DNA from 3 places in the Aquamicrobium segne genome. Region 3 is predicted to be linked to each of the others. Evidence: riboswitches for the same ligand, from Rfam matches in the RefSeq annotation. Region 3 holds a riboswitch; each other region holds the start of a gene.
The links. A riboswitch is a leader RNA that binds a small molecule or an ion and turns the genes downstream of it on or off. The one in region 3 is predicted to bind cobalamin.

Region 1: another riboswitch for cobalamin. It lies ahead of ACFPLB_RS06100 (ribonucleoside-diphosphate reductase subunit alpha); the one in region 3 lies ahead of ACFPLB_RS13295 (TonB-dependent receptor plug domain-containing protein).
Region 2: another riboswitch for cobalamin. It lies ahead of ACFPLB_RS06110 (aromatic ring-hydroxylating oxygenase subunit alpha); the one in region 3 lies ahead of ACFPLB_RS13295 (TonB-dependent receptor plug domain-containing protein).

Annotation. Positions count from the first base shown of each region.
Region 1 covers NZ_JBHSLL010000014.1:3,194-15,657, forward strand. The annotation lists gene ACFPLB_RS06045 (Lrp/AsnC family transcriptional regulator) at 1-455, opposite strand, end outside; gene ehuR (MocR-like ectoine utilization transcription factor EhuR) at 519-1,904, shown strand; gene ehuA (ectoine/hydroxyectoine ABC transporter ATP-binding protein EhuA) at 2,063-2,851, shown strand; gene ehuB (ectoine/hydroxyectoine ABC transporter substrate-binding protein EhuB) at 2,896-3,741, shown strand; gene ehuC (ectoine/hydroxyectoine ABC transporter permease subunit EhuC) at 3,891-4,550, shown strand; gene ehuD (ectoine/hydroxyectoine ABC transporter permease subunit EhuD) at 4,550-5,209, shown strand; gene eutA (ectoine utilization protein EutA) at 5,211-5,987, shown strand; gene eutB (hydroxyectoine utilization dehydratase EutB) at 5,984-6,955, shown strand; gene eutC (ectoine utilization protein EutC) at 6,952-7,944, shown strand; gene doeA (ectoine hydrolase DoeA) at 7,963-9,156, shown strand; gene doeB (N(2)-acetyl-L-2,4-diaminobutanoate deacetylase DoeB) at 9,234-10,244, shown strand; cobalamin riboswitch at 10,394-10,604, shown strand; gene ACFPLB_RS06100 (ribonucleoside-diphosphate reductase subunit alpha) at 10,780-12,464, shown strand, end outside.
Region 2 covers NZ_JBHSLL010000014.1:15,793-22,637, forward strand. The annotation lists gene ACFPLB_RS06100 (ribonucleoside-diphosphate reductase subunit alpha) at 1-994, shown strand, start outside; gene ACFPLB_RS06105 (ribonucleotide-diphosphate reductase subunit beta) at 1,040-2,155, shown strand; cobalamin riboswitch at 2,217-2,419, shown strand; gene ACFPLB_RS06110 (aromatic ring-hydroxylating oxygenase subunit alpha) at 2,536-3,783, shown strand; gene ACFPLB_RS06115 (FAD-binding oxidoreductase) at 3,803-4,891, shown strand; gene ACFPLB_RS06120 (hypothetical protein) at 4,888-5,142, shown strand; gene ACFPLB_RS06125 (methionine synthase) at 5,186-6,214, opposite strand; gene ACFPLB_RS06130 (DUF1852 domain-containing protein) at 6,241-6,845, opposite strand, start outside.
Region 3 covers NZ_JBHSLL010000050.1:10,183-22,646, reverse strand. The annotation lists gene ACFPLB_RS13320 (hypothetical protein) at 1-165, shown strand, start outside; gene ACFPLB_RS13315 (hypothetical protein) at 168-344, opposite strand; gene ACFPLB_RS13310 (putative bifunctional diguanylate cyclase/phosphodiesterase) at 392-2,311, shown strand; gene ACFPLB_RS13305 (5-(carboxyamino)imidazole ribonucleotide synthase) at 2,433-3,521, opposite strand; gene purE (5-(carboxyamino)imidazole ribonucleotide mutase) at 3,518-4,015, opposite strand; cobalamin riboswitch at 4,135-4,336, shown strand; gene ACFPLB_RS13295 (TonB-dependent receptor plug domain-containing protein) at 4,506-6,386, shown strand; gene ACFPLB_RS13290 (3-hydroxybutyrate dehydrogenase) at 6,555-7,337, opposite strand; gene ACFPLB_RS13285 (argininosuccinate synthase) at 7,535-8,761, opposite strand; gene ACFPLB_RS13280 (Glu/Leu/Phe/Val family dehydrogenase) at 9,022-10,287, shown strand; gene ACFPLB_RS13275 (LysE family translocator) at 10,379-11,017, shown strand; gene ACFPLB_RS13270 (hypothetical protein) at 11,028-11,471, opposite strand; gene rlmN (dual-specificity RNA methyltransferase RlmN) at 11,468-12,464, opposite strand, start outside.

The DNA.
Region 1 (12,464 bases), on a different contig from region 3:
ACCACCTCGTCTTTTACCGTGCGGGTGATGATGTAGGTAAAATAGCGGTCAATGCCGATTTCGCGTTCAAGCAGTGAATCGACAAAGCGCTGATAGGCATCGATGTCGCGTGCTGCGACCTTGACCATATAGTCGATGCCACCGCCGACCGACCAGCAGGCCACCACTTCCGGGCAGGTGCGGATGACGCGCTCGAAGCGCTCGAAATCGGCCTGCCGGTGGCTTCCCAGTGTAATTTCGATCAACACCCCGGTCACCGGCGCAACAAGGCGCAAATCAAGCCGTGCATGATATCCGGCAATGATGCCTGCTTTTTCCAGCCGCGCCAGTCGCGTCCAGCAGGGGGTGGGCGATAATCCGGCCTTTTCGGCCAGCGCAAGCTTGGTTATGCGTCCATCACGCTGAATCGCGTCGAGGATTTTCAGGTCGATAGCATCAAGTCTGGGTGCGGTCATAGGGCAGCATGTGTTTCGGAATCGGGATTGTCAATTGACATGATTAGCGTCACTAATGAACTCATGACAATATGGCGCCCCGATCCTGATCTCATTCGCCGTCCAGCCTATCTTTCGCTGGCGGATCAGATTGCGCGGGCCATTCATGAAGGACATCTGGAAAACGGCGCCCGGCTGGCGACGCATCGGCAACTGGCAGATGAGATGAATTTGTCGGTTCAGACAATCAGCCGGGCCTATGAGGAACTAATCCGGCGGGGGCTGGTGTCAGGCGAGATCGGGCGCGGGACTTTTGTGCAGGCGCGCCAGCCGGAGCCAGCACCGCCTTATCTGCCGGAACGCATGGGTAATCTGATCGATTTGTCGATCCTCAAGCCGGTATGCGAACCGCTACATCTGGACAAGATGCGCGCGGCACTGGGACAACTGGCGCAGGACCTGCCGCCGAGCGCCGTGTTGTCGTTCCGGCCCAACAATATCTTTCCGCGTCATCGCCTTGCGGCGGTCGAATGGTTGCTGGGCTGCGGGCTGGAAGTCTCGCCGCTCAATATCAGTGTCACCAATGGTGCGACCGCTGGCATGACGGTGGCGCTGATGACTGCCGCACCGCAAGGGGCGACAGTGGCGACCGAGGCTATTGGTCATCACACACTGGTGCCGCTGGCCAGCTATCTCGGCTTTCAGCTTGAGGGCCTGCCGATCGACCGCGAGGGGATCTTGCCGCAAGCGCTGGAGGACGCCTGCAAGCGCGGCAATATCCGGGCTGTCTTTGTCCAGCCGTCAGCAACCAGCCCGACGGCAACGCTGATGGGCGAAGAGCGGCGGGCCGCCCTGGTTGCTGTCGCACGCAAGCACGATATTGCCATTATCGAAAATGACATTCTCGGCCCGCTGGTCAGCCGCACCACACCGCCAATTGCAGCACTTGCACCGGAGCGCACATTTTACGTCACCAGTTTCACCAAGGTTGCTGTTCCGGGTCTGCGCATTGGATATCTGGTTGCACCCGACCGTTATGTGGCAGCTGTCGCCAATCGTCATCTGGTGTCGAACTGGATGGCGACGCCCTTGATGGCGGAGATTGCAACACGCTGGGTTCAGGACGGAACCGCCGCCGAACTCGTGGACTGGCAACGCGAGGCGATCCACAAGCGTCATGCAATTGCTGCTGAGGTTTTATCGCAATCGGCGTTCTGGGCGCAGCCGGAAAGCCTGCACATCTGGCTTGACCTGCCGAAGGGGCAGGTTGAGGAAACCTTTGTTGCTCAGGCGCGCTTGCAAGGGGTGGCGATTGCGCCGGGCGTGTCGTTCCAGATCGCCGACATGTTTCGCACACCAGCGGTGCGGCTGTCGCTTGGCTCGACCAGCGAGGAGGAATTGCGAACCGGGCTGGGCGTCGTTGCCAATTTGCTGATGGCTGACCCCGAACATGTGCTGCTGGCGATTTGAGCTGCAGCCGATCGAATTTGGATTGCTGCAAAAAACACAGAAAATCCGGCGGGTTGAATGGCCTCGTCTTCGATCTAAATTGTCATGATATTATTTTCTAATTGACATGATTTGAAGCCTTCCCCATCGTTAGGGGCGCAACGGGGAGAAGCGGCCGGATGACTGCGCCTATCATCAACATCGACAAAATCAGCAAAAGCTTCGGCGCGCTGAAGGTGCTGGACAATCTGTCGATGCAGGTGATGCCGGGCGAGAAGCTGGCATTGATCGGGCCATCCGGCTCCGGCAAGACGACGATCCTGCGCATTCTGATGACGCTGGAACAGATCAATGGCGGTCATATCCAGATCGAAGGCGAACAGCTCTACCATATGCAAAAAAATGGCAGCGGACTGGTGCCGGCCAATGAACGCCACCTTGCCAAAATGCGCCAGAAGATCGGCATGGTGTTTCAGTTGTTCAATCTGTTTCCGCATAAATCGGTGATCGACAATGTGACGCTGGCCCCGCGCCTGACCAAGAAAGTGCCACGCATTGATGCCGAAAAACGGGCGATGGAACTGCTTGACATGGTCGGCATGGCTGACAGGGCCAGAAATATGCCCGCGCAACTGTCCGGCGGTCAGAAACAGCGTGTGGCGATTGCCCGCGCATTGGCGCTGTCGCCAAAAATCATGCTGTTTGATGAGGTGACCTCGGCACTTGATCCGGAACTGGTCGAGGAAGTGCTGAATGTCATGCGCAAGCTTGCCGCCGAAACCGACACGACAATGCTGCTGGTCACTCATGAAATGGGGTTTGCGCATGATTTTGCCGACCGGGTGCTGTTTTTCGACAAGGGCAGCATTGTCGAGGAAGGCACGCCCAACGAAATTTTTTCCAATCCAAAGCAGGAACGTACGCAAGCGTTTTTGAAAAAGATCATCGCGGCGGGCCATCGGGTCTGACCGCAGGCGACAACGAAAATTCCAGGGAACAAGGGAGCAGGAATATGAGGAAATTGATTATCGGCGGGATTGCCGCCGCCACGGCCATTGCTGCCATCGCCATTGGTGCGCAGGCGCAGGACAACCCCAAGCTTGAGCAGCTCAAGGAGCAGGGCTTTGCCCGTATCGCCATTGCCAACGAGCCGCCCTTTACGGCGGTCGCGGCTGACGGTAAGGTTTCGGGGGCTGGACCGGATGTCGCCAAGGCCGTGTTTGAGCGTCTGGGCGTACCGGAAGTTGCTGCATCGATCTCCGAATATGGGGCGATGATTCCGGGCCTTCAGGCACGCCGCCATGATGTGGTCACTGCCGGTCTGTTCATGAAGAAGGACCGCTGCGAGGCGGTGGCTTATTCGGAACCGATCCTGTGTGACGCAGAAGCTTTTCTGGTCAAGAAGGGCAACCCGAAAGGGTTGAACACTTTTGCTGATATCGCTGCCCATGCTGATGCCACCATCGGCGCGCCGGGCGGCGGCACCGAAGAGCGGCTGGCGCTTGATGCCGGTGTGCCGCGTGACCGCGTTGTCGTGGTGCCGGACGGCCAGAGCGGGCTGCGCATGTTGCAGGATGGCCGCCTTGATGTCTATTCGCTGCCGGTGCTGTCGATCAGCGATCTGATGCGGCTGGCCAATGATGACAGCCTGGAAATGGTCGCGCCGGTTTCGGATGCGCCGGTCTATTGCGATGGCGCTGCCTTCCGCAAGGGTGATGAGGCTTTGCGCGATGCGTTCGACGTCGAACTGGCCAAGCTGAAAGAATCAGGCGAATTCGCCGAGATTGTCGAGCCTTATGGCTTCTCGGCAGCGGCAGCAATGTCAACATCGCGCGAAAAACTCTGTGCTGCGCAGTGAGTAAAAACACGCGGCCTTCTTCTCCCGCATGGGTAAAGAGGGCCGCATCATTTTCCATCATTTACCGATCTGGCCATGATGGCGCGGGATTTCATGTCTGACAGCGGTTTTTTCTTTGTGCGGCGACAACGAGCGAGGCGTGACAACCGATGATCGACTGGTCCGGATATCTCGGCCTGATCCTGCAAGGCGCGCTGGTGACAGTCCAGTTGACCTTGATGGGGTGTGCGCTGGCATTGGTGATGGCGTTTATTGCCGGGTTTGGGCGGCTGTCGCAGATTGCAGCGCTGCGCTGGCTGGCAACCGTCTATATTGAATTTTTCCGTGGCACATCGATTTTCGTCCAGTTGTTCTGGGCCTATTTCGTTCTGCCACTGCTGGGATTTGATCTGACCTCAATGCAGGCCGGTGTGCTGGCGCTGGGCCTCAATGTCGGCGCCTATGGAGCCGAAGCCGTGCGCGGTGCGGTGCAGTCGATCGGTCGTGAACAGTTTGAAGCCTGCGTGGCGGTCAACCTGTCGCGCTACCAGACCATGCGCCATGTCATCTTGCCACAGGCCGTGATCCTGATGCTGCCGACCTTTGGCAACAATGCCATCGAGCTGTTGAAGGCAACAGCCATCGTGTCGCTGATCTCGCTGTCTGACATGACCTTTCAGGCACAGGTGGTGCGGGCGCAAACCGGCAGCACGCTCATTCCCTTTGCAACAATCCTGATACTCTATTTTGCGATGGCGATGGCAATTTCCGCCTTCATGCGCTGGCTGGAACGCCGCCTGACACGTGGCCTCGACGGAGTGCGCAGCTGATGGAATGGGATTGGGAATTCGTCTGGCAGATCATGCCGACCCTTTTGGAAGGGTTCAAGATCACCATCATCGCAACGCTGTTGGGTTCAGTGCTGGCCGCCATCGTTGGACTGCTGTTTGCGGTGCTGCGCCGCTCGCCGAACCCCTATATTGCGCGGCCAATCGGGTTTATGGCCGAATTCATTCGCGGCACACCGCTTCTGGTGCAGCTTTATTTCCTGTTTTACGTTCTGCCATCGGCAGGAATTTTGCTGTCGCCGCTGGTGGCTGGCGTCATCGGGCTTGGCCTGCATTACGGCACCTATGTAGCCGAGGTTTATCGCGGTGGCATCGACAATGTGCCACGCGGCCAGTGGGAGGCGGCCAAAGCCTGCAATCTCAACCCGTTGCAGACATGGGTGCATGTGATCCTGCCGCAGGCCATCCCGCCAATGATCCCGGCACTGGCGAATTATTTTATCGCCATGTTTAAGGAAACGCCGCTGTTGTCAGCAATCACTGTGCTCGAACTGATGAATCAGGCGCGCAGCATCGCCAACACCAATTATCGCTATATCGAGCCGATGACGATGGTGGGCGTGTTCTTCCTGGTGATTTCGATCATCTCCGTGTTCGGACTGCGCTGGCTGGAGCGGCGTTATGGCCGGGTGGAGCGATAAGATGACAACATTGAACATTCATCAGCGCACTGTGAAACCGCCGCTTGAGGTGCGGCCATGCGACGCCCGTGTCGGGCTGGTGATTTTGGCAACCGACCACACCACCGAGCCGGACTATGCCCGCATGGTGGCAAGTAAACAGATCGGCGTTTACGTTGCCCGCCTTGCCTATGCCAACCCAACGACCCCGGAGAATTTGCGCGCCATGCAACCAGCCTTGAGCGCGGCAGCCGGGCTGATCCTGCCGGGCGAAGACCTCGACGTGCTTTGCTATTCCTGCAACTCGGCATCGGTGGTGATCGGTGACGATGCAGTGGCGGCTGCATTTCAAGCTAGCAAACCCGGCGTCGCGGTGGTGACACCACCGCTGGCAACCCTCAAGGCATTGCAGGCGCTGAGCGCAAGGCGCATCAGTATTTTGACGCCCTATCTGGCCGAAACCAGCGCGCCGGTGGCCGCATATTTCGCAAAAAGCGGCTTTGAGGTGGCAAGTTTTACCTGCCTTGGCATGGATGACGACCGCGAAATGGCGCGCATTGCACCCGAAACGCTGGTCGAACTGGCGCGTGAGGCAATGGACCCGCAAGCTGATGCGCTGATTGTTTTATGCACGGCGTTGCGCGCGGCAGAAGCCGCAGCCGATATTGAGGCTGCGCTCGGCAAGCCGGTGGTGACGAGCAATCAGGCAACCGCATGGATGTGCCTGCGACTGTGTGGCGATGACCGCGCCATGCCGGAACGCGGACAGGTGTTTACCCTGCCCTTGGCCGCGCCATGACCGTGTCACTGGAAGATATACGCGCAGCACAGATGCGCATTACAGGCAAGGTCACCCGCACCGCATTGCAGCCGTCAGATGATTTGTCGCAGCGCTGTGGTGTGCCGGTTTACATGAAAATGGAGCACCATCAGCCGACCGGGGCGTTCAAGCTGCGGGGCGCCACCAATGCGGTGGCGATGCTTGGTGAGGATGAGCGCCGGCGTGGCGTGGTCGCCGCTTCAACCGGCAATCATGGCCGTGCGCTGGCCTATGCCGCAGGGCTTGAAGGCATTGATGCAACGATCTGCATGTCGCAACTGGTGCCGCACAACAAGCGTGATGCGATTGCCAAACTTGGCGCGCAAATCTGCATTGTCGGTAACAGTCAGGACGACGCGCAGACACAAGCCGAGCTTCTGGTGGCGCAGCAGGGCATGACGATGGTGCCGCCGTTTGATGATGCAGGCGTGATTGCCGGACAGGGAACAATCGGGCTGGAGCTGATCGAGGATCTACCGCAACTCGATACGCTATTGGTGCAATTGTCGGGCGGTGGGCTGGCGTCTGGCGTAGCGGCAGCGGTCAAAAGCTTGCGCCCGCAGGTACGGGTGATCGGCGTATCGATGGCGCGCGGGGCAGCCATGCAGGCAAGCTTGACGGCAGGCCACCCGGTGCAGGTGCGTGAAGACGAAACGCTGGCAGATTCGCTTGGTGGCGGCATCGGACTTGCCAATCGTCATACATTTGCCATGTGCCGCGATCTGCTCGATGGCGTGATCTTGCTGTCAGAAGAAGAAATCGCAGCCGGTATTGTCCACGCCTATCATGAGGAACGCGAGATCGTCGAAGGGGCTGGTGCGGTGGGTATTGCCGCATTGCTGGCGGATAAGGTGGTTCCGCGCGGGCCAGTGGCGCTGATCCTGTCAGGGCGCAATATCGACATGGATTTGCACCGGCGCGTCATTTGTGGGGAGCAATTGCAATGAGCCGGATGATGATCCTTACCGAAGCGGATTTGCGGGTAATCGTGAGGCTTGATCTGGAGGCGGTGGCCTGCGTTGAAAATGCGTTTTTAGCATTGGAAACCAAAAAGGTGGCGATGCCGCCGATCCTGCGGCTCGATATTCCCGAACATCGCGGCGAAGTTGACGTCAAGACAGCCTATGTGCCGGGGATCGACGGCTTTGCCATCAAGATCAGCCCCGGCTTTTTCGACAATCCCAAGCTCGGGTTGCCAAGCGTCAATGGCATGATGGTGCTGTTGTCGGCAAAGACCGGGCTGATTGAGGCGCTGCTGCTTGATAATGGCTATCTGACGGATATGCGCACAGCGGCAGCGGGCGCCGTGGCTGCAAAATATCTGGCGCGCAATGACGCCACTATTGCGGCAATTTTTGGGGCCGGGATGCAGGCGCGGTTGCAACTGGAAGCACTGATGCTGGTGCGCCCGATCCGCGAGGCACGGATATGGGCGCGCAATGTCGCCAAAGCCGAAGCGCTGGCACAGGCACTGCGCGCTGAGCTTGGCATTGATGTGCGCGCCTTTGCTGATGGGGTGCAAGCGGTTGCAGGCGCCGACATCATCGTGACGACGACGCCGAGCGAGATACCGATTCTGCATGCAAAATGGCTGGAGGCAGGACAGCATGTGACCGCAATGGGGTCGGACGCCGAGCACAAGAACGAGATTGATCCGGCAGTTTTACAACGCGCAACACTTTATGTTGCCGACCGTCTTGGCCAGACGCGGGTTCTGGGTGAATTGCACCATGCCATCAAGGCGGGCCTGATTGATGCGGAGGCGGGTTTTGCCGAATTGGGCCAGGTGATTGCGGGAAAGTCAGCCGGTCGCCAGAGCAGGCAAGACATCACGATCTGCGATCTGACCGGCACCGGCGTTCAGGACACGGCCATTGCCACATTGGCGCGAGACCATGCGGCCAATGCCGGTGTCGGCACAAATTTTGACAGTTGAACCGAGGAGTTTCGTAACATGACATCGGCTTCTTTGAAATTTACCCGCGAGGAATATGCCGCACGGCTGGCCAAAACGCGCCATGCCATGGAGGCAAAAGGCATCGACGCGCTGATTGTCAGCGACCCATCCAACATGGCCTGGCTGACCGGCTATGATGGCTGGTCGTTTTACGTGCATCAGGCGGTGATTGTGCCGCCGACCGGTGAGCCGATCTGGTACGGGCGCGGGCAGGATGCCAATGGTGCCAGGCGCACCGCCTATCTCGATCATGGCAATATCATTGGCTATGACGATCACTATGTGCAGTCAACCGAGCGTCATCCGATGGATTTTCTCTCCACGGTTCTGGCTGATCGCGGCCTCGACAGGCTGGTGATCGGTGTCGAGATGGACAATTACTGGTTTTCTGCTGCTGCCTTTGCCGCGTTGCAAAAGGGGCTGCCCAATGCGCGCTTTACCGATGCCACGGCGCTGGTCAACTGGCAGCGCGCCATCAAGAGCGCAACTGAAATCGACTATATGCGCAAGGCAGCGCGCATTGTCGAAGCAATGCATGCCCGCATTCTTGACCGTGTCGAGGTCGGGATGCGCAAATGCGATCTTGTTGCAGAAATCTATGATGTCGCAATACGCGGTGTTGACGGCCCTGACGGTCGTTTTGGCGGTGACTATCCGGCCATCGTCCCATTGCTGCCATCGGGTGCAGATGCATCAGCCCCGCATCTGACATGGGACGACAAGCCGATGCGCGTCAATGAAGGCACTTTTTTCGAGATTGCCGGTTGCTACAACCGCTATCATGTGCCGCTGTCACGCACTGTTTTCCTCGGCAAGCCGACACAGGCATTTCTGGATGCCGAAAAGGCGACACTGGAAGGCATGGAAGCCGGTCTTGCCGCGGCCCGGCCCGGCAACACCTGTGAAGACATCGCCAACGGGTTTTTCGGTGTTTTGAAGAAATACGGCATCGTCAAGGATAACCGCACCGGCTATTCGATCGGCCTGTCTTATCCGCCGGACTGGGGTGAGCGCACCATGAGCCTGAGGCCCGGTGACAGAACCGAGCTGAAACCCGGCATGACCTTCCATTTCATGACCGGCCTGTGGCTGGAAGATATGGGGCTGGAGATCACCGAATCCATTCTGATTACCGAAACAGGTGTCGAGTGTCTGGCCAATGTGCCACGGGAATTGTTTGTGAAGGCATGAGGCAAGAAGGATATGGGCCGTATTTTTCTCCTCCCTTCTTTGACTAAATATATCGAGCAACTTGCATGAGACCTGACATGTTGGACAAGCATCTTCGCCCGTCACCGATCTCGCCCACCATCGATCTTGATGCGCAAGGGGTGCAACATGGTTTTTTACGGCTGCCTTATAGCCGTGACGATTCCGCATGGGGCTCGGTGATGGTACCGATTTGCGTGATCCGCAATGGAAGCGGACCAACCGCATTGTTGACCGGGGCCAATCATGGTGACGAATATGAAGGACCGCTGGCGCTTTATGATCTGGCGCGCAGCCTGAAGCTGGAGGATGTGGCTGGCACAATCATCATCATTCCAGGCATGAATTATCCGGCATTTCGGGTAGGAACGCGCACCTCGCCGATTGACAAGGGCAATATGAACCGCAGCTTTCCGGGCCGACCCGACGGCACGGTAACGGAAAAGATCGCCGACTATATCACCCGCCATTTGCTGCCACACGCCGATCTTGTGCTCGACTTTCATTCGGGCGGACGCACGCTCGATTTTCTGCCATTCTGTGCTGCCCATATTCTGCCGGACAAGGAGCAGGAGCGGCGAGCATTCGCCGCAGTCGAAGCATTTTGCGCGCCCTATTCGATGCGCATGCTCGAAATCGACGCTGTCGGCATGTACGACACGACTGCCGAAGAGATGGGCAAGGTGTTTATCACCACAGAGCTGGGCGGTGGCGGCACATCGCGCGCCCAAACCGTGCAGATTGCACGCAAGGGTGTCTTGAACGTGCTGCGCCATGCAGGGCTGGTTGACGGCGTGGTCGAACAGACACCAACAACATGGCTGGATATGCCGGGTGATGATTGCTTTGCCTTCGCGCAAGAAGACGGGATGATCGAAACCATGGTTGATCTTGGTGGTACGGTAACAAAGGGAATGGTGATTGCGCGGGTGTGGGGCACGGGCCGCACCGGTGTTGCCCCGCAGGAAATCCACGCAAAGATGGACGGCCTGCTGGTCGCCCGCCACTTCCCCGGTCTGGTGAAGGCGGGCGACTGTGCCAGCGTGATCGCCATTCACGAAACCGGTTGAAATGCTCTGACACGATCAGGCAGAAACTCACGCTGTGTTCCAAGCGTTTGCCCCCATTTTCATTCGCGGCAAGCGAAGAGGGCGAAACAGGTGGCACTTATTATCGGATGACGAATCTCTACCTGTTGACATTAAATTCCTGTCACATACTAGATGTATGTCGTTATGGTTCTTCCGAGTCGTTTTTCTTGGAAGCTAAGAGGGAAGCCGGTGCGTGTATTTCGCAAATCCGGCGCTGCCCCCGCAACTGTAAGCAGCAAGTTGCTGTCCGCATAATGCCACTGGTGTGAAGACACCGGGAAGGCTGGACAGTGACAATGACCTGCGAGCCAGGAGACCTGCCATGGCGATGTTGAACGAACCTCGGGCGGGGTGTCCCGGCGGTGCGCCTTGCCTGTATGCGCGGTGATGCCGCGTCCAGCCGGCATGCGTTCCTCCAGATCCCCGTCCACAGCGCCACGGGGACAAGATGTCGGCAAGCGTTTCGATCCAGACCAAGGAGAGCCATTCGGCTCCGATCTCATTACAATCTTCGATGCAGCCGCCCGTCGAACCCGGCTGGCGTGTAATCCGCCGCAACGGGGCGGTGACGCCGTTCGACCCGGTCAAGATCACAGTGGCGCTGACCAAGGCCTTCCTGGCAGTCGAAGGGTCTACCGCAGCCGGATCGCGGCGCGTGCATGATATTGTTGCGGAACTGACCGAACAGGTGGTGACGGTTTTGACGCGGCGGATTGGCGAAGGCCGCACCTTCCACATTGAGGATGTGCAGGATCAGGTCGAACTGGCCTTGATGCGCGGCGAACATCACCGCGTTGCCCGCGCCTATGTGCTTTATCGCGAAGACCGCGCCCGTGAGCGTGCCGCCGCAAAGGCAGACAGCATCGAGACCGCCGCCCCCAAACTCAATGTCCGCGCTGAGGACGGCACGCTTTCACCACTCGATCAGGCGCGGCTGGCGGCGGTGGTCAGCGAGGCTTGCGAGGGTCTGGAGGCGGTGTCAGCCGACGCGATCCTCACCGAGACGCAGCGAAATCTCTATGATGGGGTCTCGCTCGACGAATTGTCACTGGCGCCAATCCTGGCCGCGCGTACGCTGATCGAGCAGGAGCCGAATTACGCTTTCGTCTCCGCTCGCCTGTTGCTCGACAGGCTGCGCCGCGAGGCGCTGACGCTTGTTTCCGGCCGCGCCGAGCAGGCGACGCAAGGAGAGATGAGCGGGCGTTATGCCACTTATTTCGCGGATTTCGTAAAGACCGGCATTGATGCCGGGCTGATTGACCCCGAACTTGACCGCTTCGACCTTGCCCGTCTGGGTGCCGCACTCAAGCCGGAGCGGGATTTGAATTTCCAGTATCTCGGCCTTCAGACGCTTTATGACCGTTATTTCCTGCACACCGGGGCCAAGCGTTTTGAGCTGCCGCAAGCCTTCTTCATGCGCGTCGCCATGGGGCTGGCTATACGCGAAATCGACCGCGAGGCGCGCGCCATCGAGTTCTACGACCTGCTGTCGTCCTTTGATTTCATGGCCTCGACGCCGACCCTGTTCAATTCAGGCACGACGCGACCGCAGCTTTCCTCCTGCTTCCTGACCACCATTGGTGATGATCTGGAAGCGATCTTCAAAGGCGTCAAGGACAATGCGCTGCTGGCCAAATATTCGGGCGGGCTTGGCAATGACTGGACGCCGGTGCGTGGCCTTGGCGCGCATATCAAGGGCACCAATGGCGAAAGCCAGGGGGTGGTGCCGTTCCTGAAAGTCGCCAATGACACGGCGATTGCCGTCAACCAGGGCGGCAAGCGCAAGGGTGCGGTCTGTGCCTATCTGGAGACCTGGCACATCGATATTGAGGAATTCCTCGATCTGAGAAAAAACACCGGCGACGACCGCCGCCGCACCCATGACATGAACACGGCAAACTGGGTGCCGGACCTGTTCATGCAACGGGTGGAGGAGGACGGCGAATGGACGCTGTTCTCACCCGACGAGACCCCCTGCCTGCACGACCTCACCGGCAATTCGTTCCGCAAGGCCTATGAGGGCTATGAGGCATGGGCAGCGGCTGGCAAGCTAAAAGTGTTCCGCAAGGTCCGGGCGCTCGATCTGTGGCGCAAGATGCTGACCATGCTGTTTGAGACCGGCCATCCGTGGATTACCTTCAAGGATCCGTGCAACATCCGCTCGCCACAGGGCCATGTCGGCGTTGTGCATTCATCCAA
Region 2 (6,845 bases), on a different contig from region 3:
GATGCGCATGCTCGACAATGTCATCGACATCAATTTCTATACCATTCCCGAGGCACGGGCCTCGAATCTGAAGCATCGCCCGGTCGGCCTTGGCCTGATGGGTTTTCAGGATGTAATCCAGAAACTGCGCATTCCCTACTCCTCCGATGAAGCGGTAAAATTTGCTGACCAGTCGATGGAAGCGATCAGCTATCACGCAATTTCGGCTTCGGTCGATCTGGCGGCGGAGCGGGGCCGCTATGCCAGCTTCGATGGCTCGCTATGGTCGAAGGGCATTTTGCCGATCGACTCGATTGCGCTGCTGGAACAGGCACGGCCCGGTGTGGAGATGGATACCTCCTCGACACTTGACTGGGAAGCCTTGCGAAGCCGCGTCAGAACCATTGGCATGCGCAACTCCAACACAATGGCGATTGCGCCGACGGCAACGATTTCCAACATTTGCGGCGTGTCGCAGTCGATCGAGCCAGCCTATCAGAACCTGTTTGTCAAATCGAACATGTCGGGCGACTTCACCGTGGTGAATGCGCAACTGGTGCGTGATCTGAAGGCCCGCGACCTGTGGGATGAGGTCATGGTTTCGGACCTGAAATATTTTGATGGGTCCATCGGTGCAGTCGACCGCATTCCCGACGATCTGAAGGCGCTTTACGCCACCGCTTTCGAAATCGATGTCGCATGGCTGGTCGAAGCCGCCTCGCGCCGCCAGAAATGGATTGATCAGGCGCAGTCGCTCAACCTCTACATCGCCAATCCGTCAGGAAAAAAACTTGATGAACTCTACCGGCTGGCGTGGAGGAAGGGTCTGAAAACGACCTATTATCTGCGCTCGCGCTCGGCCACCCATGTCGAGAAATCGACGCTGAAGGGCACGGACGGCAAGCTCAATGCGGTGTCGGCCACGGTTGCAGCAGTTCCCATTGAGATCGATCCAAACGCCGCATGGGGCAAGGCCTGCACCATCGATGACCCCGATTGCGAAGCCTGCCAGTAAGCAGCCGCCACCAACAAGGGCCCATCAATAAGGAAGGAAGAAAAAATGCTCGACTGGTCCGAACCGAAGGCCGCCCCGGCCAACCTTATCGCGCTCAATGCGGAAGCCGACGCCACCGGCCTTGGCGCGATCGAGCGGGGTGCCGCCCGCGTCACCGTCGATGACAAGCGCATGATCAATGCGCGCGCCGACGTTAACCAGCTTTTGCCGCTCAAATATCACTGGGCATGGGAAAAATACCTCGCTGGCTGTAATAATCACTGGATGCCGACCGAGGTTTCCATGCAGGCTGACATTGCGCTGTGGAAGTCGAAGGACGGGCTGACCGAGGATGAGCGCCGCATGCTCAAGCGCAATCTTGGTTTCTTCGCCGCCTCCGAATCTCTGGTGGCCAACAACATCGTGCTGGCCATCTATCGTCACCTGACCAACCCGGAATGCCGGCAATATCTGCTGCGTCAGGCTTTTGAGGAGGCAATCCACACCCATACTTTCCAGTATATTGTCGAAAGCCTCGGCCTCGATGAGGGGGAACTGTTCAACATGTATCGCGAAGTGCCGTCGATCACCGACAAGGCGGCATGGGCGCTCGGCCACACGCAGAACCTCGACAACCCGGATTTTACCACCGGTACAGCGGAGTCCGACCAGCAGTTCCTGCGCGATCTCGTCGCCTTCTATGTCGTGTTTGAGGGCATGTGGTTCTATACCGGCTTTGCCCAGATCCTGTCGCTTGGCCGCCGCAACAAGATGGTCGGCATCGCCGAGCAATATCAATACATATTGCGTGACGAATCGATCCACCTGAATTTCGGCATCGACGTCATCAACCAGATCAAGATCGAGAACCCGCATCTGTGGACCAAAGAGTTTCAGGATGAGATTCGCGCAATGCTGGTCGATGCGGCCGAACTTGAAGCCGCCTATGGCCGCGATACGATGCCGCGCGGCTTCCTCGGGCTGAACGCGGCGCTGTGCGAGCAATATATGCACTTCATCGCCAATCGCCGCTGCGCCCAGCTTGGCCTTGCGCCGGTGTTTGCCGAAACCGAAAACCCGTTCCCGTGGATGTCGGAAGCAATGGATCTGAAGAAGGAAAAGAACTTTTTTGAGACCCGGGTGATCGAATATCAAAATGGCGGGGCGCTTTCATGGGATTGAGCCTGTCGCCTCTGTCTTGCGCCATGTCGTTTTCACACTGGCATGGCAGGCGTCATCCGTGATCATGTAAGGCATTCGAGGTGCTTGCCGGTTTTCCCGGCAGGATAATTGGGAAGCCGGTTTAACGCCGGCGCTGCCCCCGCAACGGTAGCGAAGCTAAAAAACCCGACAAAAGCCACTGGGCAAGAGCCCGGGAAGGTGTCGGGACAGGTCTGACAAGGCCAGCTTCGGAGCCCGGAAACCAGCCCCGGATTGTTTTAATCCTGACTGATCGCGGTGGGCGGTCAAGCGGCAGAGTGTTTCGGGCAAGCCATGCCTGCAAGCCTTCTTCCCCTGAAATCACCACCAAGTTCAGTTCTTGTTGAATTGCGAGGACGGACATGGATATGCGCACTGAAATGCTGAGGCAGCTTCGTGAAAGGCGGGACGGGTTTTCCCTGCAACAGCCTTTTTACATTGACCCGGATTTCTTCCAACTTGACCTTGAACTGATCTGGTACCGTGATTGGCTGTTTGTCGGCCATGATTGCGAGCTTGAAAAGCCCGGTTCCTATTTTACGGTTCAGGTGGGCGATCATCCGGTGGTGATCGTGCGCGGCAGGGATGGTGTTATCCGCGCCCTGCACAACACCTGCCGCCATCGTGGCAGCCGCGTCTGCACCGCCCATAAGGGGACGGCTGCAAAACTGGTCTGCCCCTATCATCAATGGACCTATGACCTGGATGGTTCGCTGGTCTTTGCCCGCGAGATGAATGAAGATTTCTGCAAGGAGGATTTTGGCATGAAGCCGGTCGCCTGCGAAAGCGTGGCTGGCTATATTTTCATCTGCCTGGCTGACGAACCTGCTGATTTTGCACCGTTCCGCACCATGATGGAGCCTTATTTTGCTCCCCACAACCTGCTGAACGCCAAAATTGCTCATGAGACCACCATCATTGAAAAGGGCAACTGGAAGCTGGTCTGGGAAAACAACCGTGAATGTTATCATTGCGCGGCCAATCACCCTGAATTGTGCAAGACTTTCCCTGAAGCGCCGGGCGCAACCGGAGTTCCCAGTGTCGAAAGCGACCCTGAGATGGTGGCGCATTGGCAACATTGTGAGGCTGCGGGCTTGCCGGCGTGGTTTCATCTGGACGATGCAGGCCAGTACCGCGCCACGCGCGCGCCGCTTTTGCGCGATGCAGTCAGCTACACGATGACGGGCAAGCGGGCCGTGGCCAGAAATCTGTCAGATAGTGTTTCAGCCGATCGTATCGGCACATTGATGCTCTATCATTATCCCACGACATGGAACCATGTGCTGATCGATCATGCCACCACCTTCCGGGTGTTGCCGATCAGCCCCACCGAAACCGCACTGACGACCAAATGGCTGGTACACAAGGATGCGGTGGAGGGCGTTGACTATACGGTGGATGAACTCACCCATGTCTGGTCCATGACCAATGACGAAGATCGCCGCATCGTTGAAGAAAACGCTTTCGGCATCAAGTCGCCCGCTTATCAGCCCGGTCCCTATTCACCCATCCATGAAGGTGGCGTGATGCAGTTCGTCGACTGGTATGCGGATTTCATCGGCAAGCGGCTGGAGGAAGAAGAAAGCGCAAAACAACGCAAGGCCGCGTAAGGAGGGAGCGATGAATGCCATGAACGATCCCTCCCTCTATCGTTTTCTTGATGAGATGACGCCCTGGGACGACCGTCTTCAGGTGCTGGAAGTCATCGGGATCATCGATGAGGCGCCGGAGGTGAAAACCTTTACTTTCCGCTCGGATAACCAGACCTGGTTTCGCTATCAGCCCGGCCAGTTCATGACGCTGGAACTGCCGGTCGGGGAAGAGCCGCTGCTTCGTACCTATACGCTGTCTTCGTCCCCTTCGCGGCCATTTTCCATCGCCGTGACGGTGAAGGCGCAAGCTGGCAGCATCGGCACACGCTGGATGTTTGAAAACCTGAAGATCGGGTCTCACATCCGCGCCTTTGGTCCGGCCGGCAGTTTTTCCCATCACAACTATCCGGCGGCAAAATATCTTTTCCTGTCGGCTGGTTCGGGCATCACGCCGATGATGTCCATGCTACGCTGGCTGAATGATTGCGCCCCATGGACAGATGTCACCTTCGTTAATTGTGCACGCCGACCAGAAGAGATCATCTTCCGCAAGGAGCTTGAGCTTTTGGGCAGCGCCATGCCGGGCCTGACGCTGGGGTTTCTGATTGAGGAGCGCTCCAGCCGAGAAAGCTGGTTTGGTCATATCGGGCGCATTGACGCTGTGCGCATGCCGCTGCTGTCGCCCGATTTTCGAGAGCGTGAAGTGTTCTGTTGCGGACCGGAGCCCTTCATGAACGCAGTACGTGACATGCTCGAAACTGTCGGTTTCAACATGGAGCAGTATCATCAGGAGAGCTTTGCTGCGCCTGCTGTCGAAGCCGTGACAGCGCCTTTCACTAATGCCGAGACTGACCAGTCATCACAAGCCATGTCGGTGCAATTTACGCTGTCCGATGTTCAGGCCTCATGCCTGCCCGGCCAGACTGTGCTTCAGGCTGCCCGGGCAGGAGGGGTGCGCATTTCTGCCGCCTGTGAATTTGGCCTGTGCGGAACCTGCAAGGTGAAAAAACTCTCCGGCGAGGTCGAAATGGATCACAATGGCGGCATTCTCGACGAGGAAGTTACGGAAGGTTTTATTCTGGCTTGCTGCTCAAAACTCCTCACGCCGCTGGAGATCGAGGCATGACAACATCCCGACACAAGAGCAGCATGATGAAGGGGCACATGCCTGATCTGAAAGCCGTTGCCACAATTTCATCACTCCCGCCACCGGAAGACATTTTTATTGACTGGATCCTGTCAGTGCCAGAACAGCAATGTCTGGAGACCGCCGCCCGCGCCCAGATTGCGATCATTGACCGTTCTGCCGCAGCGCTTGATCCAAATGTTATCAAGTTGCGGACGCTGCTTGTTGCCGTCATGGGTGATTATAACTAAAAATTGTCTCCCGAAACGGATTTCCGGTTTCGAGAGACTGATTTTACGCCAAAAGTTCTCTCCGGACGATTTCCGCGCCTGTACTTAAAGCCTTCAGCTTGGCGGTCGCGACATGCCGGGGCAGTGGCGCCATGCCGCAATTCGTGCATGGGTAGAGCTTGTCGGCATCGACGAACCGCAGTGCCTTGCGCAAGGTATTGGCAACCTCTTCGGGCGTCTCAACACTATTGGTCGCCACGTCAATGGCGCCCACCATGACCTTTTTACCCCGGATCAGCTCAATGAGATCCATCGGAACATGTGAGTTGTGACATTCCAGAGAAATCAGATCGATACTGGATTTTTGCAGTTTGGGGAAAGCTTCCTCATATTGTCGCCATTCTGATCCCAGACTGTTTTTCCAGTCAATATTGGCCTTGATGCCGTATCCATAGCAAATATGAACAGCGGTTTCGCATTTGAGCCCTTCAATTGCTTTTTCCAGCGTGGCGACGCCCCAGTCATTCACCTCATCAAAAAACACATTGAATGCCGGTTCATCAAACTGGATGATATCGACACCGGCAGCTTCCAGTTCTCTGGCCTCTTCATTGAGAAGTTTGGCAAATTCCCATGCCAGTTTCTCACGGCTCTTATAGTGGGCATCATAAAGCGTATCGATCATGGTCATTGGACCCGGCAGAGCCCATTTGATGGGCTGTGTGGTCTGTTGACGCAAGAATTTTGCATCTTCGACAAAAACCGGCTTTGGGCGGGAAACCGCACCAACAACCGTTGGCACACTCGCCTCATAGCGATCGCGGATTTTGACAGTCTCACGCTTTTCAAAATCAACGCCATCAAGATGCTCGATAAAGGTCGTCACGAAATGCTGGCGTGTCTGTTCGCCATCGCTGACAATATCAATGCCTGCCTGTCGTTGGTCATCAAGAGACAAACGCAGGGCATCCTGCTTGCCCAGGATCAGTTCTTGGCCCTGCAATTTCCATGGTGACCAAAGTTTTTCAGGCTCGGCAAGCCAGGAAGGTTTTGGCAGGCTGCCGGCAGTTGAGGTTGGTAACAGTGTTTTCAAGACAGATGACCTTATATTCCTATTGATCAAGCAGCGTAGTTGGCGGACCACCGTTCAAGGATGGCCTTGTACGGCTTGATGAAGCGCTCTTCGGCAAACTTCCCTTGCTGGACGGCAAGCCGGCTGCGTTCTTCGCGGTCATAGACAATTCGGGTCAGCGAATAATCCTGATGCTTCAGGCTGGGCTGATAGCGGACCCCTGCGGCCGAATTGGCATTATAAATCTCGGGCCGATAAATCTTCTGGAAAGTCTCCATCGTGCTGATGGTGCTGACAAGTTCCAGATTTGTGTAATCACCCAGCAGATCGCCACAAAAATAGAAAGCCAAAGGCGCAACACTGTTTGGAGGCATGAAATAGCGAACCTGCAATCCCATCTTCTGGAAATACAGGTCAGTCGAGGACAATTCACCCTGCCGGTATTCAACGCCCAATACAGGGTGCTGATTTTCAGTCCTGCGATATGTCTGACTGCTTGAGGCACTCAGGCATATGACCGGCGCTTTACTGAAATGCGCTTTGTAAGCAGCGGAATTGAGGAAATATTTGAACAGCTTTCCATGCAAATCACCAAAATTGTCTGGAAAGCTGAACTTGGAACGGTTCTTATTGTGCTCGGGCAGCACGATGC
Region 3 (12,464 bases):
TCCCAACTGGAAGCCTTGTCGCAATCTCTGCGCAAGGAACAGGCAAGTTTGTTGCTGGCAGCAGCCACAAGCGGCTCCCTGCCCAGCAACAGCACGATCCAGCGTGTTGCTTATCTGGAACTGAATATCGCAGCCATTGAAAACACGCTTTCAGACCCGGTCTGAGCTCATTTTTGAATGCAGATGGCGGCAACCTGGCGCTGCTGCTTCTTGCTCAAAGAAATTTTCCCCGACAAAAACATATTTTCGCCACTTTTCATCTTCTGCCCGCTTGCAATGGAGTGTAAGCTACGCCTTAATAAGAAATTCGTCTGCTTAGGGTCAGGACCTGTTAATTTGATCAAATCCTGACCCTACGACCCGACAGCAAATTTCAAACCTCAGGGGCACGATGCCGTTTCGGAGCAAACAGACCGGAGTAGAAACAGGCATTCTCCGCGATCAGCTTACCGATCTGCGCAGCAGCCTGCTCATTTCAATGCCCATCAGCACAATCTTGTCGCTGCTGATCGTCATCACCACATTCATCTCGGATTTTGCCTGGGATGTCGTGCTATGGTTTGTGCTCATCAATATCATCAATGGCACACGCATCTTTCTGGCGCTGAAGCAGCCCCAGGCAGAAGCGCTTGAGCAGGCTGACCTGCACTCTTTGAACAAATGGCTCAACAGCTATAAGCTGCTGGCGCTGTCAGCGGGTATCATATGGGCATATGTCGCCGTTCTGGCACAAGGCTTCACATCTCCTGAAGCGCCTGTCTATCTTCTGATCCTGACAGGCGTTTCGGCAGGTTCTGTATCTTATAGCGGCTGTTATGCTGCATTGCCGATCCTGTTCATATCCCCGCCACTGCTGACGATTATAGTGTATATGATCTTGAATGGCGGCACCGGTAGCTATGTGATGGCCGCCGCAACCTTGCTCTTCTTCATCGGGATGACGAAAAGCTCCTTTCTTGGCCAGACCCGCTTTCGGGAAATAAGCCGCCTCAAATACGAGGCCAGGCAACACGCCTCCGAGATGGAGAAAAAATCGCGGGAAGACCCGCTGACCGGATTGCTCAACCGTCGTGGACTGGAACAGGCGGTCAAATCGCTGGACCCCGTCGGAAACAGTCTCTTCACCGTCATGCTGATCGGTCTGGACGGGTTCAAATCTGTCAATGATGCCTATGGCCACCGTATCGGCGACAAGCTGCTGGCCAAAATCGCAAACCGGGTCGAAACCGAGGCTCCTGCCAGCCCCATTCTGGCCCGTGTAGGCGGCGATAAATTTGCGCTGGTGCTGGTAGATGGTCAATCACCCGAACCTGAAGAACTGGCGCGCCGGATCATTGCCTCTCTTTCCTGTCCCTATAAGGGTATCAGTTCCGTTCACCTGGGGGCTTCCATCGGCATTTATGTAACGCCGGAGACCGATCTGACCAATATGCTGTTGCGCGCTGAATATGCCCTCCATGCCGCCAAGCGCCACAGCCGCAACCAGTTTTATATGTTCAACGCCGAGCTCGAAACAAGTTTCGGTCGCCAGCAATGTATTGAACGCGATCTGAAGGCAGCCCTGGAAACAGACCAGCTACAAAACTGGTATCAGCCGGTCATCCGCTTGGAAAACGGCAAGGTCATCGGCTTTGAAAGCCTGCTGCGCTGGCACCACCCTGACCATGGATCGATCGCCCCGCCTGAAATCATCACCGCTGCACATGTCACCGGCCTGTTGCCGGTTTTGACCAAAACAGTCTTTTTAAACGCCTGCACCATGATAAAAAGGCTGCGCCATCAGGGGCGGTCCGATATTCGCGTTGCCATCAATATCTCGCCGCGCGAACTTGAAGCCCCCGACATCGATACCCTGATCCTTGACGGACTTGAGGCGCATGGCCTGCCATCCTCGATGCTGGAAATCGAAATTACCGAAGAAGCACCTGTCGATAGCGAGCATCTTCAGGAAAAGCTGACATATTTGGCAAAAGCAGGCATTTCCATCGCCCTTGATGATTTTGGCTCCGGCTTTTCCTCGCTTGCCTCACTCAAGGATCATCGCTTGTCCCGGATCAAGATTGACCGCAGCTTTACCGTTGATCTTGCCGGAACCCCCGAAAACCGTCTGCTGGTCAAGGCCGTTATCGATCTGGCCAAAACACTCAATATAGAGGTAACAGCCGAAGGTATCGAAACCTGCGAACAGGCCCGCATCTTGCAATCCATGGGCTGCGTCAACGCGCAAGGCTACCTGTTTTCGCCTGCCCTGCCGATTGAAGAGGCTCTGGCCTTACGACAGTTTTCAGTCTCGGATGATGATCTTTCTTAGAGCATCGGACCAAAAAGTGGAATCGGTTTTTGGATAATTCCGATGCTCATTCAAAGAGTTAGAGCGTCCTTTGTGCGTCCGACAGGACGCACGGCGCTCTAGCCATAACCGGGCAAGACCATTATGTCGATACGTCTGGCGCAACGAAAATGCGGGTAAAATGCCCCATTTTGCGTCCCGCTCGCGCTTGCGTCTTGCCGTAAAGATGAACCATGATGTCAGTTTCAGCCACCAGTTCAGGCAGGCGGGCCACATCATCGCCAATCAGATTTTCCATCACACAATCGCTGTGCCGCCGCGGGCTTCCCAGCGTCAGCCCGGCAATGGCCCTGATATGCTGCTCAAACTGCGAAATGGTGCAGGCAACTTCCGTCCAGTGCCCGGAATTATGCACACGCGGAGCCATTTCATTGACCAGCAGCGACCCGTCCTCCAGCGCAAAGAACTCCACGCCGATCACCCCGACATAGCCAAGCGCGTCAAGCAAAGTGGCAGTGGCCTCACCGGCGCTGCCAGCCATGGCCGGTGAAATGGCTGCCGGCACAGTTGAAGTGTGCAAAATGCCATCGCGATGCACGTTCTCAGCCGCATCGTAAATCGCCACATGGCCGTTGGCGTCACGCGCGCCAATCACCGATATTTCACGCTCAAAGGAAATCAGCCCTTCCAGAATGAGCGGCACACCTCCCATGTCCTCAAAGACACCAGCGCAATCCGTGCTTTTTGTGTTGCGAAATACACGCTGACCCTTGCCATCATAGCCCATGCGGCGTGTTTTCAAGACACCATTGCCGCCAAAATCCTGCAAGGCAGAGGCCAGATCCGCATCACTGTCCACCGCCAGAAACGGTGCCGTGCCAATTCCAATGCTGTTTAGAAACTGCTTTTCCACCAGCCGGTCCTGTGACATTTCCAGCGCGCGCGGTGGCGGCAAAACCGGCACTTTGGCAGCCAAAGCCTCAACAGCCTCCACCGGCACATTTTCAAATTCATAGGTGATGACAGCGCTGATTGCAGCCAGTTCCGCCAATCCGGCAGGGTCATCATAGGCGGCAACAATATGCCGGTTGGCAAGCTGGGCTGCCGGACACTCAGCCTGCGGCTCCAAAATGGCGATATGATAGCCAAGGCGCGCCGCAGCCATGGCCAGCATCCGGCCAAGCTGGCCGCCGCCGATAATGCCGATGGTCGATCCAGGAGCCAGCATCAGGCATCATCCTTCGGCTCAAGCGCCACATTTTGTGTCTGCTGTGCGCGCCATGCATCCAGCCGCCCGGCCAGTTCTGCATCATCAAGCGCCAGCACGGCAGCGGCAAGAAGGGCTGCATTGACTGCACCGGCCTTGCCGATGGCCATTGTGCCAACCGGAACGCCAGCAGGCATCTGCACGATGGACAAAAGCGAATCCTGCCCCGACAAGGCTTTTGATTCCACCGGAACGCCAAAAACCGGCAAAGGCGTCATCGAAGCAGCCATGCCGGGAAGATGCGCGGCTCCACCAGCGCCTGCCACCACAATCTTGTAACCGGCAGCCTTTGCCCCGGTAGCAAAATCATACAGACGCTGCGGTGTGCGATGCGCCGAAATAATCAGGCTTTTATAAGAAACACCCAATGCGGCCAGCGTTTCAGCCGCATGGCGCATGGTTGCCCAATCGGACTGGCTGCCCATGATGATGGCGACATCGGCTTGTGTGTCGGTCAAGGCCTTGGCTCCACTTGGTAAAGCGGGGACGTAGCGGAATTTTTGCATGCCTGCAAGAACAAGCCACTGAAGCAAGCAGCACTATACAGGTGAATTGACAAACAGGCCCGGCAATGATTAGCGTCATGGCTGGAAACGGTTCCGAATACGGATGAAAAGGGAACACGGTCAGCCGGAAAATCGGCAAAACCGCGACTGCCCCCGCAACTGTAGACGCCGAGCCTCTCTCCGACATGCCACTGGATCTAAATAACGGTCCGGGAAGGCGGCTGGAGGCAATGACGCGAAAGTCAGGAGACCTGCCGGTTCCAGTCACCCATTCCTGATTCCGGGGTGGAATCAGGCGCGGCCGTCCGTTGCGGTGACACGATAAGTGTTGCCGCGTGCTCTACGGCCTGCAAGGTGGATGTCAAACCCCTCTTTTGCCTGTCATGACTGCGGTGGAAATAAAAACTGCTGGCGCATGAATGCCCGGCCTTTGGGGTAGGTGATGAGAAAATATTTTTGGACCGGCAGTGCCTGTGCGCTGCTTCTGGGCAGCACAGCATGGGCGCAAGACAACATTGCCCAGGACGATGATGTCATTGAACTGCAAACCATTTCAGTAACCGCCAACCGCACAGCAACCGAAGAAAATAAAACCGGCTCCACGGTTGAGCAGATCACACAGGCACAGATCGAGGCGAAATCCCTCCCGGTGGTGAGCGACTATCTGAATTTATTGCCCGGCGTCTCCATCGCCAATAACGGCGGGCTTGGAGCGCGAAGCGGTTTGTTCATACGCGGTCTTGGTTCAGGCTATGTCAAGACCCTCTATAACGGCATCGATATTTCCGATCCTTCCAACACGCAGGTCCAGACCCATTACCAGCATCTTCTCACTGGCGGAATTAACAATATCGAGGTTCTGAAAGGTTCCCAAAGCACCCTTTATGGCTCCAACGCCATTGCCGGGCTGGTTGACATTTCAACAATGGGTGAAGCTGAAAGCGGCCTTCATCATATTGTCGAGGCTGAAGGCGGCTCCTTTGGCACGGTGCGCGGCCGCTATGGTTTTACTGCCGCCAATGAGGGCTCACATTTCGCCACAAATATTTCCGGCCTCTATACTGATGGCATTTCAGCCGCTGCCGGTTTTCCAGAGCGCGACGGCTATAAAAATGCCACAGTCGATCTCGTCGCTGAACACCGTATCAACGAAGCATTCTCTGTATTCGGTTCTGCACTCTATATAGATGCCAAAGCGCAGTATGACAACGAGGGAGCGGATAATCTTGTCAATGAAGAGATAAGCAAATCACTAGGCGGGCGCGCCGGTTTCAACCTTGATCTCATGGACGGACGGCTGAAAAACACCTTCTCCATTCAAGGCTTCAAGGTGGATCGGGAAGACACCTCCGAATACGGGGGCTACATCTCAATCTTCAGATATATCGGCCAGCGGCAGAAATTCGACTATCAGGGCTCATTTGAAGTAAACGATGCAGTCCTGTTGCAATATGGCCTCGACCATGAACGGCAACAGGCCAAGGTCATTACCTCGCCGCCGACCAACGACAAATACGATCTTACCGGCGTATGGGGTCAGGCAATTCTCAGCCCTCTCGAAGACCTCGTCATCACGGCTGGCTTGCGTCACGATGAACATTCCGAATTTGGCGGTCATACGACTTACAGGGGCACCGCCTCTTACACGCTTTCCCATACCGGAACCCGTCTCCATTCCTCTTTTGGAACAGGTTTCCGGGCGCCAAGCCTTTACGAACTCTATGCGCCCCCTTTCCCCCCCGACCCGGATTGGGGTTTTCCGGGAGGGCCTGTTGGCAATGTGGATCTAAAACCAGAAACCAGTAAAAGTTTTGATATCGGTATCGGACAATCATTTTGGAATGACCGCCTTGTGGCAGACGTCACTTATTTCTCAATCGATGTCGATAATCTGATCATATATGGAAACGGCTACGAACAAGTGCCTGGAACCACCCGTTCGCGAGGCGTTGAAACCTCTTTCACCTATGCAGCAACCGATTGGCTCGATATAGGCGGCTCCTATACCTACACAGATTCAAAGTCTGAAAATGGTGAGCGCAACTCGCGAATCCCCAGACATGCCTTTGTTCTGTCGACCTTGGCCAAACCTGCCGAGAAATGGACCATCGGCGCAGATTTGAAGTTTGCAGCAGACATCATGGACGGCAATAGCAAACTCGATGATTATCTTCTCCTCAACGCCAGGGTTGCCTATCAACTGACCGACTCCACCGAAGTCTATCTTCGCGGCGAGAACCTGTTGAACGAGAAGTATCAGACGGTAAAGGGCTATGGTACGCCCGGCATCTCGGCTTTTGCTGGCATCAAGGCAAAATTCTAGAGCATTTTGCGAGCACAGATGGTTACATCTGACGCAAGCACAAATGCGGCTAAAACAAGAGCTTAGAGCATTTTTATTTTTACGCATGCCTGTCTCTCGAACTTTATCCTGAAACTGGTCCAGTTCGAAAGACAGGCTTTAACCCCTTATGAAGCAGCTATAATGCGATCATTGCGCCACCCAGCCGCCATCGACCGAAATATGGGCACCGTTAATCTGTGCAGCCGCTGGCGAGCATAAAAACACCACGCAAGCCGCCACCTGCCCGACGCTGACAAACTCTCTGGTCGGCTGTTTTTCCAGCATCACTTCACGCACCACCGTGTCGCGATCCATATTATGGGTTTTCATCTGGTCGGGGATCTGGGCTTCAACCAGCGGGGTCAGCACATAGCCGGGGCACACTGCATTGCAGGTGATGTGGTCTTGCGCCACTTCCAGCGCCACGGTCTTGGTCAGGCCCACAATGCCATGCTTGGCCGCCACATAGGCCGATTTGAACGGCGAGGCGACCAGCCCATGCGCCGAGGCGATATTGACGATGCGCCCGCTGCCTTGCCCCCTCATCACAGGAAGCGCTGCCGCAATGGTGTGAAACGCCGAAGACAGGTTGATAGCGATGATGGCTTCCCATTTGTCGATGGGGAATTCCTCAACCGGCGCAACATGCTGGATACCGGCATTATTGACGAGAATGTCAACACCGCCGAAGCGTTCAGCAGCCTGTGTCACCAGATTGCGACAGGCGGCCGGATTTGACATGTCTGCTGCGATATAGACGGCCTCAACACCATGGGTGCGGGCAAGTTCAGCGGCGATCTCATGATCCTGCGCCGTATCGGAAAAAGAATTGACGACGATATTACAGCCTTCCAGCGCCAGCACTTGGGCAATAGCAAGGCCGATCCCGGAGGTTGAGCCGGTAATGATGGCAGTGCGCGAGGCGGTCATGCTATGCCCTCCTGTCCATATTGCGGCGCAATATAAACGATGCCCTACCTGAAACCAATCCTGCCGGATCAAAAATGCGGTCGCAAAAGCTCCCGCCAAGATTAAAACCTGTCTCTCGAAACTGGTTTCCGGTTCAAGAGACAGGCTTTAAACTGAAAACCAGTTTCGGGATCAAAATATGCTTGAAAAAAGTTAATTCAGCCCTGATTGCGGCGACGTGCGGCCAGTGTACGCAGACGCAGCGCATTAAGGCGAATAAACCCTTCCGCATCTTTCTGGTCATAAGCGCCGCGATCATCTTCAAAAGTGACCAGATCATCGCGATAGAGCGACTTTGCCGATTTGCGGCCGGTAACAATCACATTGCCCTTATAGAGCTTGAGCCGCACTGTGCCCTCAACATCTTCCTGGCTCTTGTCGATCAGCGCCTGCAGCATTTCACGCTCGGGCGAATACCAGAAGCCATTATAGATCAGTTCCGCATAGCGCGGCATCAACTCATCTTTTAAATGCCCCGCACCACGATCCAGCGTCAGGGATTCGATTGCCCGGTGGGCAGCAATCAGGATGGTGCCACCGGGCGTTTCATAAACACCGCGGCTTTTCATGCCGACAAAACGGTTTTCAACCAAATCAATACGGCCAATGCCATTGTCACGGCCAAGATCGTTAAGGGCAGCAAGCATTGTGGCTGGCGACAGCTTCTTGCCATTGAGCGCAATTGCATCGCCTTTCAGAAACTCCAGTTCGATCTCGGTTGCCACATCGGGCGCATCAAATGGCGAGACAGAGCGCTGGTGCACATATTCAGGCGGCTCGACCCACGGATCTTCCAGCACCTTTCCCTCAGAGGATGAGTGCAGGAGATTGGCGTCGACCGAGAAAGGAGCCTCGCCCTGCTTGTCCTTTGGCACCTGAATCTGATGCTGTTCAGCAAATTCGATAAGGTCGGTGCGCGATTTGAATGACCAGTCACGCCAGGGCGCAATCACCTTGATGTCGGGATTGAGCGCATAGGCGGAAAGCTCGAAACGCACCTGATCATTGCCCTTGCCGGTGGCGCCATGGGCAATGGCGTCAGCGCCGGTTTCTTCGGCAATTTTCACCAGATGTTTGGAGATCAGCGGCCGGGCAATGGAGGTGCCCAAAAGATAGGTGCCTTCATACAAGGCATTGGCGCGGAACATCGGAAAGACGAAGTCTTTTACAAATTCCTCACGCAGATCCATGATGCGGATATCCTGGATGCCCATCATCTCAGCCTTGCGGCGCGCCGGTTCCAGTTCTTCGCCTTGCCCCAGATCGGCGGTGAAGGTGACAACCTCGGCGCCCAGTTCGGTTTGCAGCCATTTGAGAATGATGGAGGTGTCTAAACCGCCCGAATAGGCGAGCACGACTTTCTTGATATCTTTCAGCTTGGACATGAGCGTTTCCGGTATGTGTTCCAGGATTTAGGCCAGATATAAAATCCAGATGTAAAATAATGTCGCTGTCATAGCAGGAATGCAACGCCGAACAAGCATCGGGACCATAGATGCTGCCCTGTCATTTTGCCAATGCGCAACAATCTGACAAAATACGCACAATATAAAAGCTTTTCTTGTGCACCTGCACATTTTGGTGCATTTCAATCTCCGCGACCGGCAGGCCGCACCTTTACCACCCGAACAGACAGGATAATACGATGCCGGAAACAAGCCCGCTGGATAGCGCCCTTACCCGTCTCGACGAAGCCGCAACGCACCTCAATGTCGATGCCGATGTCATTGAGAAGCTGAAATATCCACGTGAAACCACCAAGGTGCGCTTGATGATCCGCATGGATGACGGCTCACGAAAGTCGTTTCTTGCATGGCGCTGCCGCTATGACGACACGCGCGGGCCGACCAAGGGCGGTATCCGCTTTCACCCTGACGCCACGGCCGATGAAGTGGAGATGCTGGCGTTCTGGATGACATTCAAATGCGCGGTGATGAACCTGCCCTATGGTGGCGGCAAAGGGGCGGTGCAAGTTGACCCGCGCCAGCTTTCCAAGGCCGAGCTGGAGCGCCTGTCTCGCGCCTACATACAAGCTTTTTCGCGCATTATCGGACCGGACCGCGATATTCCCGCACCCGATGTTTACACCAATTCCATGATCATGGGCTGGATGGCCGACGAATATAGCCAGATTGTCGGCGAAGGTTCGCCGGCCGTCATCACCGGCAAGCCGCTGGCGCTTGGCGGCTCGGTCGGGCGCGGCGATGCGACCGCACGCGGCGGTTATTATCTGGTCTGTCACCTTGCGCAAGAACTTGGCCTGTCCGGTTCCATGAAAATCGCCGTTCAGGGCTTTGGCAATGCCGGCCAGCATATCGCCTCAATGTTTGCCGCCGATGGCCATACCATCGTTGCTGTCTCGGATTCCGGCGGTGCGGTCTATGCTGCCAACGGGCTTGATCTGAAGGCGCTCATGGCCGCCAAGGCCGAGGGCCATTCCGTCATTTACACCGCAGGCCACAGCGGCCATCAAGCCATTGCCGCCAATGAGCTGGTCGGGGTGGATTGCGATGTTCTGGTGCCTGCCGCCTTGGAAAACATGATCCACAAGACCAATGCCGAGACCGTAAAAGCGCGCATTGTGCTGGAACTTGCCAATGGGCCGGTGACCCCGGAAGCCGACGCTATTCTGGCCAGCCGCAATGTTGTGGTGCTGCCCGACATTTTGGCCAATGCGGGCGGTGTTACCGTCTCCTATTTTGAATGGGTGCAAAACAAGCAGGGCTATTATTGGGAACTGGACGAGGTTCACACCAGGCTGCGCACCATTATGGAGCGTGAAGGCCGCGCCGTCTGGCAGCATTCGGTGGACCATGGCGTTACACCGCGCACCGCCGCCTATATCCATGCCTTGAGCCGCCTTGCCGAAGCCATTGAGGCGCATGGAACGCAAAGCTATTTCGATAGCTGATTGTTCTCGAACTGAGCCCGCTGATCGGGTATAAGGGGCGGCTTGCATGTCGCAGCCGCTCTTTTTTTCAGCTCAAACCAACCAAACAGCCATGAATTTCATTCCCGATGCCAGCATACTTGCCCAGTTTGCACTCGCCACACTGGTGCTGACGATCACGCCGGGGCCGGATATGACGCTGTTTGTCGGGCGGGCGCTGTCTCAGGGCAGGGCTGCCGGGCTTGCCTGCATGCTGGGTGCGATGACCGGCATCATTTTTCACACGGCACTTGTCGCCCTTGGCCTGTCAGCCCTGATCATTGCCTCGCCTCAGGCCTTTTTTGCCCTGAAAATTGCCGGTGCGCTTTATCTGATCTGGCTGGCCTTTCAGGCGCTCCGCCACGGTTCGACATTTTCACTGGAAACCAATGGACGCACACGCCATTCACTGGCGCGCAACTGGGCAACGGGGCTTGGCATCAATCTGCTCAACCCCAAGATCATTCTGTTTTTCATGACGTTCCTGCCGCAATTCGTCTCTGCACAGGACCCGCATGCACCCGAAAAATTGTTCTTCCTGGGCGTCATGGTCATTGTGGTGGCGCTACCATTCACCACGGCCATGGTGATTGCCGCCGACCGCTTTGCCGGACTTTTAAAGAAAAGCCCCTGCATCACCCGATTGACGGATTATATGTTTGCCGGTGTTTTTTCAGCCTTCGCCTTCAAGATTTTAACAACCCAGAAATAGGCAAACCTGTTTATTTGCGCCAGTCGGGTGTCCACATGCCAGCCACCAGCCAGTAGGCCAGACCGCCAACAACACCGCTGCCCACCATGGCAAGCAGCAGCGCCATGTCATGTGTTTCTGCTGCGCCCTCAGCGCCCCGATAAAACAGGCCGGCAAAAGCCAGGGCCACAAAGCCCCCGGCCAGCGCATAAAACAGCCAGTCACGCTTGCCGGTAAATTCGGCAATGATGATGGCGGCAACACTTGGCCAAAAATTGAAATGGGCCATAAACAGCGCCAGCAAGGGTACGGAAATCATCGCCCCTGTGGCAAAGATCGGATAGGCTTCTTCTTCTGCCAACCCCGACCAGCCCAAAAACAGCACATGCGAAAAGGCACTGGCGGCAAGGCAGGCAGCGCCATAGCCGATCAGCACCACGGCAAAACGTGCCAGAACGGCAAGAACGCCGCTCAATCTTCACCATGCCCGGCAATCATCATTGCCTCCAGCGCCAGCCGTTCCGTTTTACGCATCCGCTCCGATTCCGACTTGAGCTGGCCGCATGCCGCCAGAATATCGCGCCCGCGCGGTGTGCGGATCGGCGAGGCATAGCCCGCCGCATTGATATAATCGGCAAAGCGCTCGATCGTTTCCCAGTCCGAGCACTGGTAATTGGTTCCCGGCCACGGGTTGAACGGAATAAGATTGATCTTGGCGGGAATGCCTTTAAGCAGCTTGACCATCTGCCTGGCGTCTTCAAGGCTGTCATTAACGTCCTTGAGCATCACATATTCAAAGGTGATGCGGCGCGCATTGGACAGGCCCGGATAGTCACGACAGGCTTTCAAAAGCTGTTCCAGCGGATATTTTTTGTTGATCGGCACCAGAAGGTCACGCAGATCGTCATTAACCGCATGAAGCGAAATGGCCAGCATGACGCCGATCTCTTCACCTGTGCGGTAAATTTCAGGCACCACACCGGAGGTGGACAGCGTGATCCGGCGCTTTGAAAGCGACAGCCCCTCACCATCCGAGGCAATCAAAAGCGCTTTCTTTACCGCCTCGAAATTATAGAGCGGCTCGCCCATGCCCATCATCACGATGTTGGAAATCCTGCGCCCTTCAATCGGCACGATTGCGCCTGCCGGTGTATCGCTATCGGGAAAATCACCCAGCCGGTCACGGGCGATCAAAAGCTGCGCCAGAATTTCTTCCGTCGTCAGATTACGGACCAGCTTTTGCGTGCCCGTATGGCAAAAAGAGCAGGTGAGCGTACAGCCGACCTGGCTGGAAATACACAGCGTGCCCCGCCCCTCTTCGGGAATATAGACAGTTTCGATCTCGACAGGGCGACCGGCGCCGCGTGGCGGAAAGCGCAACAGCCATTTGCGCGTGCCGTCACTGGAAATCTGTTCTTCAACGACTTCAGGGCGCGCAATGGTGAAAGCCTGCTCAAGCCTGGCGCGC